4 regions of the Agrobacterium sp. SORGH_AS 787 genome follow, and region 1 is predicted to be linked to each of the others. Evidence: predicted binding sites of a transcription regulator. Region 1 holds the regulator's gene; each other region holds the start of a gene.

Region 1 (4,209 bases):
CTTGATGGCGCATTCCAGCGCTTCCGCACCGGAGTTGGTGAAGAACACCTTGTCGGCGAATGTCGCATCCGTCAGACGCTTTGCCAGCACTTCCTGACCTGCAACCTCATAGAGGTTGGACAGGTGCCAGACCTTTTCCACCTGCGCCTTTAAGGACTCAACCATATGGGGATGGCTGTGGCCGACGGAGGTCACGGCAACGCCCGCACCGAAATCGAGATATCGCTCGCCGCTTTCCGTGATCAGCCAAACGCCCTCGCCTCGTTCGAAGCGCAGGGGGGCTCTGGAAAACGTATCGAACAACGGCCCGGATTTGGGGGCAGCTTCGGCCATGGCGACATCACTCCTTACGTCAAGTCGGGACAGACGACTGTCAATAGGGCTATCGGGTTATCCCTGCCCTGAAAATCAAAAATGCCGCCTCGCGGCGGCTTGCATGCTGTCTTCATTGCCAGCGCACTATTGTCACTTCCCCGCCTAATGTCAACAAATCTCGGCACTTTCGGCTCGTCTCAAGCTCTGGTAGGCGCGTTGCGCGCAGCCACCAACTGTTGCCTTTCTGACTCACAGGGGAAGCAAGTTGGGGAAAACCGGAAAATCGATTCCAGATGATTCCCGCGACTCTTGTCACGGAGTCAACCGACGATTAGGTTAACCGTCAATTACTAGACTGCAATGCGGCGGAACTAGTCACCTACAATCTGGCGAATGGCCTGCGCGTGGTTCACTCCACGGCATCGTGGGTGGATTCTGCCCGAGAACAACGCGACGAGCGGAGAAGCGGCATGAACTGGACGGACGAACGCGTAGAAAAGCTCAAGAGATTATGGTCCGAAGGGCTTAGCGCAAGCCAGATCGCAGCACAACTAGGCGGTGTGAGCCGCAATGCCGTCATCGGCAAGGTTCACCGCCTCAACCTGCCGGGTCGCGCCAAGGCCGGTGGCACGGTCGCCACATCGCGCCCAGCAGCCAAGCGTCCGGCGGCAGCGCCGCGTCCGGCGAGCTATGCGGCTCCAGCCCGCGCTGCGACGAACCGTCCGGCACCTGCCCGTAACACGGGTGCGCTGGCTTTCAAGGAAGATATGGACATCGACACGGTCGAGCCCATGGAATATGCCCGCTCTTCCAACAACGTTGTTATTCCGATTTCGCGTCGCCTGACGCTGACGGAATTGACCGAGCGCACCTGCAAGTGGCCTGTCGGCGACCCGCTTAAGGACGACTTCCATTTCTGCGGCTGCGAAGCGTCCGAAGCTTCGCCCTACTGCAAGTTCCACGCGAAAATGGCTTATCAGCCGGTGAGCGAACGCCGTAAGGCGTAAGGTCTCTCATAGCGATTACAGAAAGCGGGCTTCGGTCCGCTTTTTTTGTTGGCCCGTCTCCCCCATCCTCAAATAATCAAAACTTGCCCGCAGCAGCGATTGTGCCCAGACTATCGTCATGGATGCGATCGATATGCTGGACGACTATATCTCGACACTGTGGGCAAAAGCCGTCGACACGCCATTCCCGCCGATCCCGCGTCGCCGGTGCGGAGACGCAACCGTCTATGTCGAATGCCGACGCGGACGCTACTGACTGATTTGCGAGGAGCGCGGGGAAGAGTATTGGCGTCGTGAAGCCACGGACATGGACGATGCCGCGTTCCAGTTGATATCCATCGTTGCAGGCGAGTTGGTGCGCGACCGCGAGCTGGAGTTTCGGGAAAGCACAGCCCGCTGTTTCTCTGGATCGAATGACTACTCGCGCTGAGCGCCATCAAAGACAGCTACGGCACCCGAACCATGGCCAACTATCTGGACGTGCTGAGACACAGCCCGCTGTCGCAGGACGAGATAGACGCCGCGCGATATCCCATCCCGTCATCATTCATGTGACGCCAGCAAGTCCGGCGCCACAGGATCGGTGCACTTCACCATCGGGTTAAGCGCCCCGAGACGATCAAGCTTCCATGGAATAGCCCGCGCCGCGAACGGTGCGGATGACATCCTGCATGCTGGAGAAATTCAGCGCCTTACGCAGGCGGCCGACATGAACGTCCACCGTGCGTTCATCCACATAGATATCGTGTCCCCAGACGCCATCGAGAAGCTGGGAACGGGAGAACACACGGCCGGGCGAGGTCATGAGGAACTCCAGCAGGCGGAATTCGGTTGGTCCAAGACGGACTTCGCGGCTCTTGCGGTGAACGCGGTGCGTCTCGCGGTCGAGTTCGATATCGCCGCATTTCAGCACGGAGGACAGAACCTCTGGCTTGGCGCGGCGCAGCATCGCCTTGACGCGTGCCATCAACTCCGGTGTCGAGAAGGGCTTGACGACATAGTCGTCCGCGCCCGTTGCCAAGCCCCGAACCCGTTCGCTTTCCTCGCCACGAGCCGTCAGCATGATGATCGGCAAACGCTCTGTCTCCGGACGCATGCGCAGGCGGCGGCAAAGCTCGATGCCGGAGACGCCAGGCAACATCCAGTCGAGGATCAGAAGATCCGGCGTGCGCTCCTGAAGGCGGATTTCGGCCTCGTCGCCACGCGGAATGGTGTCGACATCATAGCCTTCGGATTCGAGATTGTAACGGAGGAGGACGCTCAGCGCCTCCTCATCTTCGACAACGGCGATTTTCGGCACCATGGCTCCAGATCCTATCTGTCGCTTACTCGGTCACAGCGCCGAGCGTGTTGGAACTATCGTCCTTCGGACGCTCACCCGCCGGCTGGCTGCCGGTGGTCATGTAGTAGATGGTCTCGGCAATGTTGGTGGCGTGGTCGCCGACGCGCTCGATGTTCTTGGCGCAGAACAGAAGATGCGTGCAGGTGGTGATGTTGCGTGGATCTTCCATCATGTAGGTCAGAAGCTCGCGGAACAGCGAGGTGTACATGGCGTCGATTTCCTCGTCGCGCTCGCGGATGGCCTGGGCCTTTTCCGCCGAGCGCGTGGAGTAGACGTCCAGCACTTCCTTCAACTGCACCAGCGCCAGTTCCGACAGATGCTCAAGGCCGCGCGCCAGCTTGCGCGGAACGCCTGTGCCAGCAACCGCAATCACACGCTTGGCGGTGTTTTTGCCGAGATCGCCGACACGCTCGAGGTCCGCGGCAATGCGCAACGACCCGATGATTTCACGAAGGTCTGCTGCCATCGGCTGGCGCTTGGCGATGGTGACGATCGCCTTGTCGCCGATTTCACGCTCGGCGTGATCGAGGATCGTATCGTCCGAGATGACTTTCTGCGCCAGCGCCGCATCGGAATTGACGAGCGCGCGCACGGCATCGGCGCACATCTGCTCGGCCAACCCGCCCATTTCGGCGATCCGGCGGCTGAGGAACTTCAGCTCCTCGTCATAGGCTGACATGATGTGGGAATGTGTCGGCATGTTCGTGGTCTCCAGTTTCGAGACGCCCTGTCGCAAGCCTTCTCAACGGCTCGAGCGACGGGCGCAGTGTGATGCGCAAGCGACAGCAGGATCAGCCGAACCGGCCCATAATGTAGTCCTGGGTGCGCTGATCATCCGGGTTGGTGAACATCTTGTCCGTATCGTTCTCCTCAACAAGGTGGCCGAGGTGGAACATGGCGGTGCGCTGTGAAACGCGAGCGGCCTGCTGCATCGAGTGGGTCACGATGACGATGGTGTAGTTGGCGCGAAGCTCGTGGATCAGTTCTTCCACCTTGGCGGTCGCGATCGGGTCGAGCGCAGAGCATGGCTCATCCATAAGGATGACTTCCGGCGAGACGGCGACGGCGCGCGCGATGCACAGGCGCTGCTGCTGGCCACCGGAAAGGCCGGTGCCGGATTCGTGCAGACGATCCTTGGCCTCGTTCCAGAGACCCGCCTTTTGCAGGCTGGACTCGACGATCTGGTCCATATCCGCCTTGTTGCGGGCAAGACCGTGAATGCGCGGGCCATAGGCGATGTTTTCATAGATCGACTTCGGAAACGGGTTCGGCTTCTGGAACACCATGCCCACACGGGCGCGAAGCTCGACCACATCGATTGCAGGATCGTAGATGTCTTCACCGTCAAGCGTGATCTGACCGGTCACGCGGCAGCCGTCGATCGTGTCGTTCATGCGGTTCAGCGTGCGCAGGAAGGTGGACTTGCCGCAGCCCGACGGGCCGATAAGAGCCGTCACCGTGTTCTCGCGAACGTTGAGGTTCACATCGTAAAGGGCGCGCTTCTCGCCGTAGTAAACGGAAACGTCCTTGCCGATCATCTTATGG
Region 2 (4,209 bases), 940 kb from region 1:
CCGCCCGCATGGGCAAAGACGGCCTGACGCAGTGCGACGAATTCCACGCCGCTTTCGGCAACGGGAACCACCGAGGCGACATCCGAGCCACCCATGACAATGGCCGGAATTTCGATCATCGAGGCCCACCACTCGCCGAGTGCGACGTTCTTCGGGTGCGGCTCCGGTTTGATATCGCCTTCCAGCTTGCCGAAGAAGATATAGTCTGGGCTGGCTTCACCCTGCTCCAGCGCCTTGTGCCGGTCATCGGCATTGCCGCCGCCGACGATCAGCTTTGGCGTGAATTTCTCCACCGCTTCCGCCAAGGGCTCCAAGCCGCCGACAACGTGCAGACCGTCAGCCTTGACCCGGCCTGCAACACGGCTGTCGCCAGCAACGAGTGCTGCGGCACCTGCCGCCTGCACGATCGGCACCAGCACCTCCGCACGTTTCTGGAAGCTGTCATCATCGAGCGCATATTGGGGAATGATGACGGAGGCGACATCACCGCCCCTTAGCGCATCCTCCAGCGTCTTGGCTTGCAGGCTAGCATCTTCAGCTTGCGGCACGATCAGAACCAGACGGCAGCGATCTTCAGGAGAACCCATGATTTTTCCATTTCCCGCAGAAAGAACGCTTCATCGCCAATCTGCACTCGTTTTCATATACTGTTTCCGATAAACCGGACTGCACGAAGGATCAACAGTCCATAGCTGGACTCTTTGTCGTCCTTTTCCTTCGCGGCCTGTTCCAACGGCCGTCTCACACGCTCATATCAAGTCCTGATCATGTCGCTCGATCTCCATTTCTTTCTCGTTGCCATTCCCGCAGTCATTCTGGTCGGCCTGTCCAAAGGCGGGCTTGGGGGCGCCTTGGCCCTGATGGGTGTGCCGCTGATGGCGCTCGCCGTGCCGCCGGTGCAGGCCGCAGCCATCTTCCTCCCCATCCTGATCGTCATGGATCTCGTGGCGCTGTGGGCATGGCGCCATCACAACCACCGGGAAACGCTGCTTTTGATGCTGCCGGGCGCCATTGCCGGCATCGCGCTCGGCTGGGCCACATCGACGCTGATTTCTCCTGACGCCATGCGCCTTGTCGTCGCAACCGTCACCATCATTTTCGTGCTGCGCTACTTCTATGAGAGCTTCCGCACGCGCCGTGGACAGGAGATTGCGCCAAAACCGCAAAGACCGGCCGCCGCAACCCTCTGGTCGTCACTTTCGGGCTATGCAAGCTTTGTGGCACATGCGGGCGGCCCGCCCTTCCAGATCTATGTGCTGCCGCTGAAACTCGACCCGAAGACCTATACGGGCATGAGCGTGCGCTTCTTCGCCATTATGAATGCGATCAAGCTCATTCCCTATTTTGCGTTGGGCGCGCTCGATTCCACCAACCTTACAACCTCCGCCACACTGCTGCCGGTGGCGATGATTGCCACATTTGCCGGTGCCAAGGTGGTGAAGTACATGAAGCCCGCCGTCTTCTATCCTCTGATGTACGGCATGGCCTTTCTTGCGGCGCTGAAACTGCTCTGGGATGGCCTGCCGGTGTAACGGCAAACCGCTGACAAGCACCCTTTTCGCACCCTTCCACAGACCCAATGAAAAGGCCCTGATCGCGCTTTGCAACCAGGGCCCTGAACTTTTACCGCTTCTCAGGCGATGTCTCGCCCTGCGGTCTCAATAGTCGTTGAAAATCAATGTTTCGTGGTCGCTTTCAGTCTCTGCAACTCGTCCTTAAGGCGCAGCTTCCTGCGTTTGATATTGGCAATCTCCCGGTCATCGGAAGATGGGGAAGCAAGAATACTCTCGAGCTCTTCCTCCAGAGCACCGTGTTTCTTTTCGAGCGATGCAATATGAGCCTGAATGGTCATGCGGCACGTCCTTCCTTGTTGAACCTACCTCCAGCTCTCCATCGCTGGAGTTTCAGGTTTACGACACCAATGTGACATGGAAAGCGAGGTTTGTCGAAGGCGAAATAGAGGCAATAGTGCGGCAAAAATGGCCTTAAGGAAAACTTCCCGTTACCGCCATTTGATGGTACAGGCACCAAGACCGATAACAAACATGCCGGATGGCGGTCCGGTTCATTAGAATGGGGATGACGAGATGGCCGACCAGGAACAGGCGGACGTCCGGCTTACGCTGGCAAGGCTGAGGCAGGAGCACGAGGATTACGACGCGGCCATCAACGCGATGATCCAGACCAATTGCGAAGCGCTCAGAATTCAACGGATGAAGAAGAAGAAGCTGGCCATCAAGGACAAGATGACCCAGATCGAAGATCAGATCATCCCGGATATCATTGCCTGACAACCTCTGGACCGTGACAACCTCTGGACAAGGAGAGGCCGCTTGACCACCGAAACTCCGCCCGTCGCCATCATCATGGGAAGCCAGTCGGACTGGGAAACCATGAAAAACGCCGCCGATACGCTGGATGCGCTCGATATCGAATATGAGGCGCGCATCGTTTCCGCCCACCGCACGCCGGAGCGCATGTTCGATTTCGCCACAAATGCGAAGGACGAAGGCTTCAAGGTCATCATTGCCGGTGCAGGCGGTGCGGCCCATCTTCCGGGCATGACGGCAGCGCTCACCCCTCTCCCCGTCTTCGGCGTTCCGGTTCAGTCGAAAACCATGTCCGGCCAGGACAGCCTCTATTCCATCGTTCAGATGCCGGCGGGCATTCCGGTCGGCACGCTTGCCATCGGCAAGGCAGGCGCCATCAATGCCGCCCTTCTTGCCGCAGCCGTGCTGGCGCTTTCCGATGAGGATCTGGCCGACCGGCTGGATAATTACCGCGCCCGCCAGACGGCCATCGTTGCCGAATACCCCATGGACGCGCCGCAATGAAATCCTCCACTATCGGTATCATCGGCGGCGGCCAGCTTGGCCGCATGCTGGCCATGGCAGCCGCCCGCCTCAACTTCCGCACCGTGGTGCTGGAACCGCAGGCCGATTGTCCCGCAGCCCAGGTCTGCAACCGCCAGATCGTCGCGGCTTACGATGACGAGACGGCTCTGGCCGAACTCGCAAGCCTCTGCGATGTCGTGACCTATGAATTCGAAAACGTGCCCGTCGTCGCCGCCGAAACGCTGGCCGCTTCCGTGCCGGTCTATCCCCCGGCTGAGGCGCTGAGCGCCTCGCAGGACCGCTTGACGGAAAAGCGTTTCCTCAATGGCTGCGGCATCCCGACCGCCGATTTCCGCGCCGTGGACGATCAGGCGGGCCTGGAAGAAGCACTCGCCGCATTCGGCGGCAAGGGTGTGCTCAAGACCCGCCGCATGGGCTATGATGGCAAGGGGCAGCGCGTCTTCAAGGGTGGCGAGGATCTGACGGGCGCTTTCGATGCGCTTGGCAAGGTGCCCCTGATTCTGGAAAGCTTCGTGCCCTTCGAGCGGGAGATTTCCATCATCGCCGCACGTTTTCAGGATGGCACCGTTACCTGCTACGATCCGGCCGAAAATGTTCACCTGAACGGCATTCTCCACACCTCGACCATTCCCGCCGCTCTCTCTGACGCTGCGAGAGCCGTCGCGGTGGAATCGGCTGAGAAGCTGCTGGCCGCGCTGAACTATGTCGGCGTCGTCGGCATCGAGTTCTTCGTGCTGCCGGACGGCTCGCTGGTGGCCAATGAAATGGCGCCCCGCGTCCACAATACCGGCCACTGGACGGAAGCGGCCTGTGTCGTCTCGCAGTTCGAGCAGCATATCCGCGCAGTCGCGGGCCTGGCGCCCGGCAGCACGGCGCGTCACTCCGATTGCGTGATGACCAATCTGATTGGTGACGACATCGACAGCGTGCCGGACTGGCTCCGACAAAAAGACTGCCTCGTGCATCTTTACGGCAAGACAGAGGCCCGTCCGGGCCGAAAGATGGGCCATGTGACGCAACTCACCAACGCTGGAAAGCCGGGCTTTTCCCCGCAAAAGCTTGCGTAGCGTGTTGACAGGTGGGTGCCGAAAGGGTATCTGCCTGCCAACCGAAAAAGGCGCGCCCCGTTGCGCGCTTTTGATTGTTTAGATTATGCGTGCGAAAGCCCGCCAAACTGCGGACCAGAAAAATGAAGATCAAGAACTCGCTCAAAGCGCTTAAGGCTCGTCACCGCGACAACCGTCTGGTTCGCCGCAAGGGCCGCGTCTACATCATCAACAAGCAGAACCCACGCTTCAAGGCTCGTCAGGGCTGATTGCGTTTCTCAAGTGTTCCGTCTGAAAAAGCGGATCAC
Region 3 (4,209 bases), 560 kb from region 1:
GTCGATCAATTTCGTCATGGTCTTTTCGCCCAATACCTTCCGTGGCGCGCCGCATGCATGGCTTGCAACACTCGCGGACCCGTCGGCGACGCCCGCCAAGGAGGGCGAGATCTTGCGCAGCGTCACCAATGCCTATCCGACGATCACCACCGTGCGCGTCAAGGATGCGCTCGATATTGTCGACCGGCTGGTGGGCCAGCTCGCAACCGCGATCCGCGCGGCGGCAGCCGTTGCGCTCATTGCCTCCGTGCTTGTATTGGCCGGTGCGCTGGCGGCAGGCAACCGTGCCCGCACCCGCGATGCGGTGATCCTGAAGACGCTCGGTGGCACCCGCTCCATGCTGATCCGCGCCTTCTCTTACGAATACATGATCCTCGGCGTTGCGACCGCCACCTTCGCGCTTCTGGCTGGTGGGGTCTCCGCATGGTTCGTGATTGCCCGCATCATGAAGCTGCCCTCCAGCTTTCTGCCCGATGTGGCGATCGGCACGCTTGTCGTTTCGCTGGTGATGACTGTGGGCATCGGCCTGATCGGCACGTGGCGCATCCTCGGCCAGAAGGCTGCACCGGTGCTGCGCCAAGCTGGCGAATAATCCGCTGGCTGCATGTGAAAATCTAAAAAACGGAAAAGTTGTGCGCTATTTAACTTTTACGATTAATTCTTGGTAATGATGTCAGAAACGTTATCGCTTTTCGCGCATACGGTGTTTTTTCGCTATTTTTGGCTCTTGTAACGACTGCGCCATCGCCTCATATTCTCTGGTAGGCTTGCTGTAGCTCCGCAGCGGCGCCTGGGGTAGTATCCGCATAACGGTCTTATCCCGACACCGTAGCAACTTCGGAGCTAAAAGAGGAAACAATGGCTGACTTTAACAACTACCAGAACCGTATGGCCCAGGGCCGTGCTCAGTCTGGTGCGATGATCGACGAAGGTCTTCGCTCCTATATGCTCAAGGTTTACAACCTTATGGCGCTCGCGCTGGTGATCACCGGTATTGCTGCCTTCGGTTTTGCGAGCCTCGCCGTCACATCTGATCCTTCGGCTGCTGTCGCGACTCTGCCCAACGGTAAGATGCTGACGAACCTGGGTTACGCGATCTACGCATCGCCGCTTCGCTGGGCCGTGATGCTGGCTCCGCTGGCTCTGGTTTTCTTCCTGAGCTTCCGCGTACATAAGATGAGCGTGTCTGCCGCTCAGGCGACCTTCTGGGTCTATGCGGCTCTTGTCGGTCTCTCGATCTCTTCGATCTTCCTGAGATATACTGAAGCCAGCATCGTCCAGACGTTCTTCATCACGGCTGCTTCATTCGGCGCTCTTTCGCTCTATGGCTACACGACGAAGAAGGACCTGTCCGGAATGGGCTCGTTCCTGATCATGGGCCTGTTCGGCCTCATCATCGCGTCGATCGTCAACATCTTCCTTAAGTCCGACGCTCTTGGCTTTGCGGTCTCTGCGATCGGTGTCCTGATCTTTGCAGGCCTGACCGCCTATGACACGCAGAAGATCAAGGAAATGTACTTCGAAGGTGATGACGTTCTCGTGGCCGGTCGCAAGGCGATCATGGGTGCGCTGACGCTCTACCTCGACTTCCTGAACCTGTTCATGTTCCTGCTTCAGTTCCTGGGCAACCGGAACAACTAAGGATCGCGATAGCGCTCAAACAGAAAGGCGGCCAGTGGCCGCCTTTTTTCATGTCCGCTTACTCGACCCATATCAATCGATCAGCTTGAGCGCCTTATCGAAGACCTTAAGCACCTGAGGCAACTCATGCCCGCGCTTGAGAATGCGGCCATCGGTATTGATAACGCAGTAAGCGCCCTGCTTGGCGGCAAGCTTGGGGTTCTTCTCGATCCTGAAGAGCGGCATTTCGCCGGAGCGCTTGAAGACGGAGAAGACCGCCTTTTCCTTCATGTGGTCGATGGCATAATCGCGCCATTCCCCCTCGCCCACCATTCGACCGTAGACGCGCAGGATGGCGTCCAGTTCTCGGCGGTGGAAGGTCACGGGCAAGGGGTCCTTGGCTCGCTTGTATTCCCGAAGATCAACAACGGTGGAGCCTTCCCGAGTCTGGGAAGTCGCGTATTGCAAATCCGGCTGATCGGCCATCAGGCACCTCGCTCGACTGCTTATGACATCTCTACGACAGTCTGTCTCTGCCTTGGTGAAATTGCAAGCCCGCAAAGTGAGCGCGTAAAGGGCAGCTTTTCCAGTAACCAATGAGGCGGACGGAACAGGCGCAAATGCCCAATTTCGAACAAATCATGGCCCGAATTCAATGGAATAGTGCGATTGTCAATTGATGCCTAGGCACCAAGATGACCCGGTCCGGTGCATTGACCCTTTACCCCCAGCCCCCAATGCCCGGGCCGGATCTCCCCTAGCGGGATCCCCAATTTCTTTTATCCCTCAGACTGCATCAATACATTCGCGCCGACGATGGCCGATGGATTGCCCGCTGCATCCATCTGTTGCAGCAGCACGGCGCAGCCGCCCGATTTCGCTTTGCTCATGACGCTCGCCGGCAGCTTCACGGTCATGGCCTTGCCGTCCCACATGCCAACCGTCTGCACATCATAGACGCTATGCCAGTAGGAAATGGTCTTGCCCTGGTTCTCGCCCTTCTGCACGTCGACGACCTGCTCGCGGTTGAAATAGGCAACGACGACCTCGGCCTTGCCCTGACCGGCACCGATATCGATCTCGATCTCATCGCCGACGCGCTCGGTGCTGATCGGCACGTTCAAGCCCTCACCTGCCTTGTTGAAATCGTCCAGGCGGCGGTAGATCGTCTGGATATCCGCACCCTTCACATGGTCGCGGCCATTCACCACGGCCTGCGGCGTGTAGACATTGTTGCGTCCCAGCGCACGGGCATAGCCATATTGCCGCTCGGTATTCTCCTTCGACGCCAGCGAATCCGTCCAGCCGAGATAATTCCAGTAGTCCACATGGTAGGACAGACCGATCACATCGCCATTTTGAATGAGCTTGCGCAGATTGGCATCCGCCGGAGGGCAGGAGGCGCAGCCCTGAGAGGTGAAGAGCTCGACCACACCTTTCAGCCCGTCCTGAGCATAGGCAGCACCTGCAGAAAACCCACCGAACAGGCACAGAGAAACGCCGACGCTGCGAAGCCTGTTTCTAAAAATGCCGCTTCGCTGCGGGTCAATTGTATTCGGCATAGTGTGAACCCTTGTCTGAAGGCCGGTCCGAACCATTGATGCAATCAATTTGGGTGTGGTGGCAAGGCGGAAAATAGCCTCGAACTCCGTTCAAGAGGAAGTCACGATGGGGTGAGCTTCGCAGCCTTCGTGTGAGGGGAACAAGAGAGTGATGGAGACCGGTGCTCCGTCCCGTCCTCCGACCCATCAGGCTCCCGGAAGATGCCACCCCGAAAGCCACAAAAAAACGCCGGGATCGCTCCCGGCGTTTCGAACTCTTTACAGATGGATCAGGCTGCCAGATCGCGAAGAACGGTCTGCAGAATGCCGCCATTGTCCATGTAGGTCACTTCGTCCAGCGTATCGATGCGGCAAAGCAGCGGGATTTCCTTCACTGTGCCGTCCGAGTAGGTGATCTTGGCGATCTTGGTCTCACGCGGCTTGATCTCGCCTTCCAGGCCTTCGATGGTGACGGTTTCGTCGCCCTTCAGACCCAGGCTTGCCCAGGTCGTGCCTTCCTGGAAGGTGAAGGGAACGACGCCCATGCCGACCAGGTTGGAGCGGTGAATACGCTCGAAGGACTGCGCGATGACGGCCTTGACGCCGAGCAGGTTGGTGCCCTTTGCAGCCCAGTCACGCGAGGAACCGTTGCCGTATTCGACGCCAGCGAAGATGACGAGCGGAACGCCCTCGTCCTTGTACTTCATCGCTGCGTCGTAAATCGACATCTCTTCCTTGGACGGATAGTGGATGGTGTAGCCACCTTCCTTACCGTTCGGCCCGAGCATGTGGTTACGAATACGGATGTTGGCGAACGTGCCGCGCATCATCACTTCGTGGTTGCCACGGCGCGTGCCGTATTGGTTGAAGTCGGCAACCGCCACACCGTTTTCGGTGAGGTAGGCACCGGCAGGAGATGCGGCCTTGATCGAACCGGCCGGAGAAATGTGGTCGGTGGTGATCTTGTCGCCGAAGAGACCGAGAACGCGAGCGCCCTTGATATCCTTGAGGCCCGTGCCCTTCTTGCCCATGCCGACGAAGTAAGGCG
Region 4 (4,209 bases), 620 kb from region 1:
CATCCTGTTCGACTGCGGTGACGAATTCATTCAATGGACGGCTGGCAGGTGGTGCCGCAGGTGGATCGATTGCCATGGCAGGTCCGCTCATGATGCAAGTGGCAACAAGAATATAGGGCAGAAATAAACGCAACTCAGGCTCCTCCAGTTCAAATACCCCCGGATGGAGACTGGCAGATGAACCTCAAGAGTTCAATGTGTTAGAAGATTCTGATTTACGTGAGCGCTGCGGCAACATGGCGTCGACCGTCTTAAAAGACGCTCCTTGGAGGCCCGGCGTCCTCCGAGAACGCAAGAGAAAACGCATTGGCAATGAACATTGAGTTGTCTAAATAAATTCAAAGAGGCGCCGCAATGGACGGCGCCCCGTTTTATGTCGTCTTCGTAAGCCTTAGCCAATCATCGCATTGTCGTTTCGCTTGATCGCGATAACGGTTGAACGCGGCAGCTTGCCTTCGCCATCCGGGAAAGGTGCATCCGGATGCTGGATACCGACGAAGTGGGTGCGCTTGTCGGCCGACCATGTCTGGCCGGTGACTTCCGAACCCTTTGGCGCCGTCAGGAAACGCTCGATGCGGCCGGTAACCGGGTCGCCCGCCAGCATCTGGTTGTTGCCCTGACCGGCAAACTGGCCTTCATTGCTGTCTTCGCCATCGGTCTGGATCCACAGAAGGCCGGTGGAGTCGAACATCATGCCGTCCGGCGAGTTGAACATGTTGCCGGAGTTGATGTTGGAGGAGCCGGCATAGGCGTCCTTGTGCACATCCGGATTGCCGGCCATGCAGAAGAGATCCCACTTGAACTTGCCATCGGCGTGATCGTCGTTGGCAGGGTACCAGCGAACGATCTGGCCATATTCATTCTTCTCGCGCGGGTTGGCGGCGTTGACGGCCATCACATCGCCACCGGCATTGGTGCGCATCTTGCCGTCCTTTACTTCGCCGCGGCGGCTGTTGTTGGTCAGCGCGCAATAGGCTTCGATGGCGACGGGATTGATTGCGACCCATTCCGGGCGATCCATGGTCGTGGCGCCGACCTTCGAGGCCGCCTGGCGCGTAAAGACAGAGATTTCATCCGGCTTCATGCCGGTCGATTCCGGCGTCAGAGCCACCCACTCGCCATTGCCGTCATCGGTAAACTTCGCCACGTAAAGCGTGCCTTCGTCCAAAAGTTTCGAGGTGTCACCGCCTGGCACGTAGATGCCATTGGAGACAAACTTGTAGAGGAACTCGCCGCGCTCATCGTCGCCCATGTAAACCACGACACGGCCATCGCGCGCTACGACCACGGCAGCATTTTCATGCTTGATGCGGCCAAGTGCGGTGCGCTTGATCGGCGTGGAAGAAGCGTTGGACGGATCGATCTCCACGACATAGCCAGCACGACGCGGCTCGTTCGGATTCTTCGACACATCGAAGCGCTCGTCGAACTTCTCGTAACCGTAGCGTGTCTCGGCAGCGATGCCGTAGCGTTTGTAGTCATCCGGCATTTTGAAGTTGGCATCGGTGGAGCCGAAGTAGCCGTTGAAGTTTTCTTCGCAGGTCAGATAGGTGCCCCAAGGCGTGCGACCGGCGCCGCAATTGTTGAAGGTGCCAAGACAGTCGACACCCTTCGGGTCGGCTGCGGTCTTGACCAGATCAGAGCCGGCAGCCGGTCCCGAAAGCTTCATCGGCGTGTTGTGGTGAATGCGGCGGTTGAACGGGCTGTCGACGACAATCTCCCAGCCATCCTTGCCTTCCGCCACTTCCATGACCGTCACGCCCTGCATGTGCTGAAGGATCTTCACCTCATCCAGATTGGCGGGCATGCCTTTTTCGCGGTGGGGGAGGTTGGTCTCGTTGTTCACATATTCGTGGTTCACGGCAATCAACTGATGGCTACCGACCACGAAGAGCTCCATGCCGTCGGTATTCTCGCCGAACACCTTATCGGAGTTCTCCAGGCTGACGCCCTTCTCGGGATCGATATCCGGCACGTTCGAAAAGAGTGGCTGCCCCCATTTGGCGAGCGGTTCCCAGCTGTACCCTTCTGGCACATGAACGGTGTGATCAGTCGCCGCAGGCACCGGCTTGAACGGGAAGCGGGAGGTTGCTTCCTGCGCCTGAGCGGAGGTGGAGAGGTTGCCCAGCGTACCGAGAGCCGCGGCGGCAGAACCAAAGGCGAGCACGCCGCCAAGGAAACCGCGGCGTGAGATAGCGGATTCGACGACGCGGTCGAAATCGGTCACCGCTGGGGGCGGATTTTGCAGCTCGTCCCACTCGTCCCAGCTTAGCTTGCTTGTGTCGATGTTGGTCATGGCGCTCTCCATTCTCGTCGTTTTGAACAATTCTAGAGAAGGCAACTAAAGCGGGTTTATTACATCGATATGACGGAATGACCCGGCTGAAACGTCTTAAGGTTGCGGCGGTCGCACAATTCACGCTTATGTCCCTGGCAGGTGACTGAGCGGGAGAGGCCCTTCAGATTTGCCTGTCTGGATGGCGAAATTGCTGCGAATGTCACTGACACTTGGAAGTTTCTGCACGCGGCCTACAAGCAACCTTTCTAAGCCGCGAGGTCCGGCACGACAACTTGCAAAAATAAGTCAGCCTCCCCGGAGACCAGATGGCACGAAATGACATACGGCAGCATTGCGACCGTCTCTCTGAAGGCGACCGCAGAGGCGTCCTGGTGGCGCTCTATTTTGACGCTGACGAACACCATTAAGCCAAGACTGAGGACAGTCCGGTCGAGGCTCGCATGATAACCCCGAATGGCGCACGGCTTCCCCAGGGCAGGAACCCGCCGCAGACGGGGAGATGGTGACAATCCAACCTCTTCGGTCAACTCGACATTGGTCAGGCGCGCATCCCGCTGCAACGCAGCAAGAATCCACGGCTTTCGCCGCTTATTGATTGGATTTGCTCTTCGGCTGGTTCCCATGCCTCATCCCTAATGGGGAAAGGGAAACCGCTCACCTTATTGGGTGAAGAAGGGGCCGCGCCTGGCCGCCCCACATGTTTTTAAAGTCTGGTCCAGGTCTGTGACTTGCACAGCACCTTCAACACGCAACCCTTCATACTAAGGGAATCGCCGGACACGGTGCCGGAGCCGCTATAGGTTTTGTCAGCGGCGGGGTCGGTAATTTCTCCCGAGTAGCTGTTGCCGCTGCCCGATAGCTTGCCGATCTGCCTACCCGCATGTTTCCCGGTCTTCAGCGTCACGCAGAAGGCAGAGCCGCATTTGGCAATCGCTGCGGTCTCGCCACTGGCCGTCTTCCAGTTGCCTTCGATGGCTTCGGCAGCAAACGCACTGCTGCTGATCAGAAATGCAAGACCTGCGAGAATCGTCAATTTCTTCATATGGACCTCCCAATCCAAACCAGGCACGACAGTGCCTTGCCACCATCGGCCTTCGCAACTCCCATGCGAATGCCAACCTTTATAGTTTACGTTCACGTAAAAGGAAACATGGGGCGGGGCCTCGCCACGAATTTTTTCAGGCTCCCCGAAGCCGATGATTGCGGCATTCGAAAACTGCAAGCTTCTGCCGTGGTTAGCAGAGCGTTTAAATCCATCCGTAAACTTTTCGTAAAATTGCGCGGAAAATCCTTAATTTGCAGGCTTTCCCATATTTAACAAAAATCCAATTTTACCAATCGTTTGGACTTTGTTTGGCACCCGTTAATCATGGATTTTAAGCGCCCGTTGAAAGCCGTTTGGCATAGTGAGGTCAACAAAGAGCAGGGAAAACCTGACGACAGCCGGAGACGAAAAAGCCGCAGAAGACGGCACTGCTCCAAAGCTGAAAGCTTCCGCAGAGAAGCACCAAAACAGGAAGAATACGGGCAAACAGGGACTAGAAAAATGGCAAGATTTGAAATGCGCGATATCGAGTTGGCAGTTGCCGGTGGACAAAGCCGCGCGGATGTCTTCTGCAATCTCGGCCTGATCTACGCGACAGGCCGTGGATGCCCGGTGGACCTCATTGCTGCCCACAAGTGGCTGAACATTGCAGCCATTAAGGGTTCGGAAAGAGCAGCATCGCTGCGCGCCGATCTTGCCCGGAACATGACCAAGGCAGACCTCGCAGCAGCCCTTCGCGCTGCCCGCGATTGGATGACCACGCACTAAATTCCAAGACGATTCAAAAAGACGGAGCGATCAAAAGATCGCCAATCGTTTCGACTGGTCCCTCCAGTCCCGGTCGGAACACCCATCATAGCCGCAA

Evidence for each region. The regulator PhoB, encoded in region 1, activates phosphate uptake and scavenging genes when phosphate is short. The targets are predictions, from matches to a motif close to TGTCATNNANCTGTCAT.
Region 2: a site for PhoB is predicted at 1,913-1,929, ahead of QE435_RS11330 (DUF465 domain-containing protein). Genes of this name have one in related genera too.
Region 3: a site for PhoB is predicted at 2,129-2,145, ahead of QE435_RS13060 (DUF2794 domain-containing protein). Genes of this name have one in related genera too.
Region 4: a site for PhoB is predicted at 2,355-2,371, ahead of QE435_RS18575 (PhoX family phosphatase). Genes of this name have one in related genera too.

The regions. Positions count from the first base shown of each region.
Region 1 is NZ_JAUTBG010000002.1:1,318,176-1,322,384, reverse strand. It holds gene QE435_RS15670 (aspartate aminotransferase family protein) at 1-333, opposite strand, end outside; gene QE435_RS15665 (GcrA family cell cycle regulator) at 786-1,322, shown strand; gene QE435_RS15660 (hypothetical protein) at 1,441-1,578, shown strand; gene QE435_RS15655 (hypothetical protein) at 1,630-1,752, shown strand; gene phoB (phosphate regulon transcriptional regulator PhoB) at 1,942-2,625, opposite strand; gene phoU (phosphate signaling complex protein PhoU) at 2,648-3,364, opposite strand; gene pstB (phosphate ABC transporter ATP-binding protein PstB) at 3,456-4,209, opposite strand, start outside.
Region 2 is NZ_JAUTBG010000002.1:374,030-378,238, forward strand. It holds gene QE435_RS11320 (thiamine phosphate synthase) at 1-587, opposite strand, end outside; gene QE435_RS11325 (sulfite exporter TauE/SafE family protein) at 768-1,532, shown strand; gene QE435_RS11330 (DUF465 domain-containing protein) at 1,676-1,852, opposite strand; gene QE435_RS11335 (DUF465 domain-containing protein) at 2,088-2,291, shown strand; gene purE (5-(carboxyamino)imidazole ribonucleotide mutase) at 2,334-2,834, shown strand; gene QE435_RS11345 (5-(carboxyamino)imidazole ribonucleotide synthase) at 2,831-3,922, shown strand; gene ykgO (type B 50S ribosomal protein L36) at 4,045-4,170, shown strand.
Region 3 is NZ_JAUTBG010000002.1:759,121-763,329, forward strand. It holds gene QE435_RS13050 (ABC transporter permease) at 1-592, shown strand, start outside; gene QE435_RS13055 (Bax inhibitor-1/YccA family protein) at 859-1,641, shown strand; gene QE435_RS13060 (DUF2794 domain-containing protein) at 1,714-2,106, opposite strand; gene QE435_RS13065 (thioredoxin family protein) at 2,400-3,182, opposite strand; gene acnA (aconitate hydratase AcnA) at 3,452-4,209, opposite strand, start outside.
Region 4 is NZ_JAUTBG010000002.1:1,934,378-1,938,586, forward strand. It holds gene QE435_RS18570 (alpha/beta hydrolase-fold protein) at 1-133, opposite strand, end outside; gene QE435_RS18575 (PhoX family phosphatase) at 392-2,296, opposite strand; gene QE435_RS18580 (Lrp/AsnC family transcriptional regulator) at 2,545-2,922, opposite strand; gene QE435_RS18585 (DUF2147 domain-containing protein) at 3,003-3,341, opposite strand; gene QE435_RS18590 (sel1 repeat family protein) at 3,846-4,112, shown strand.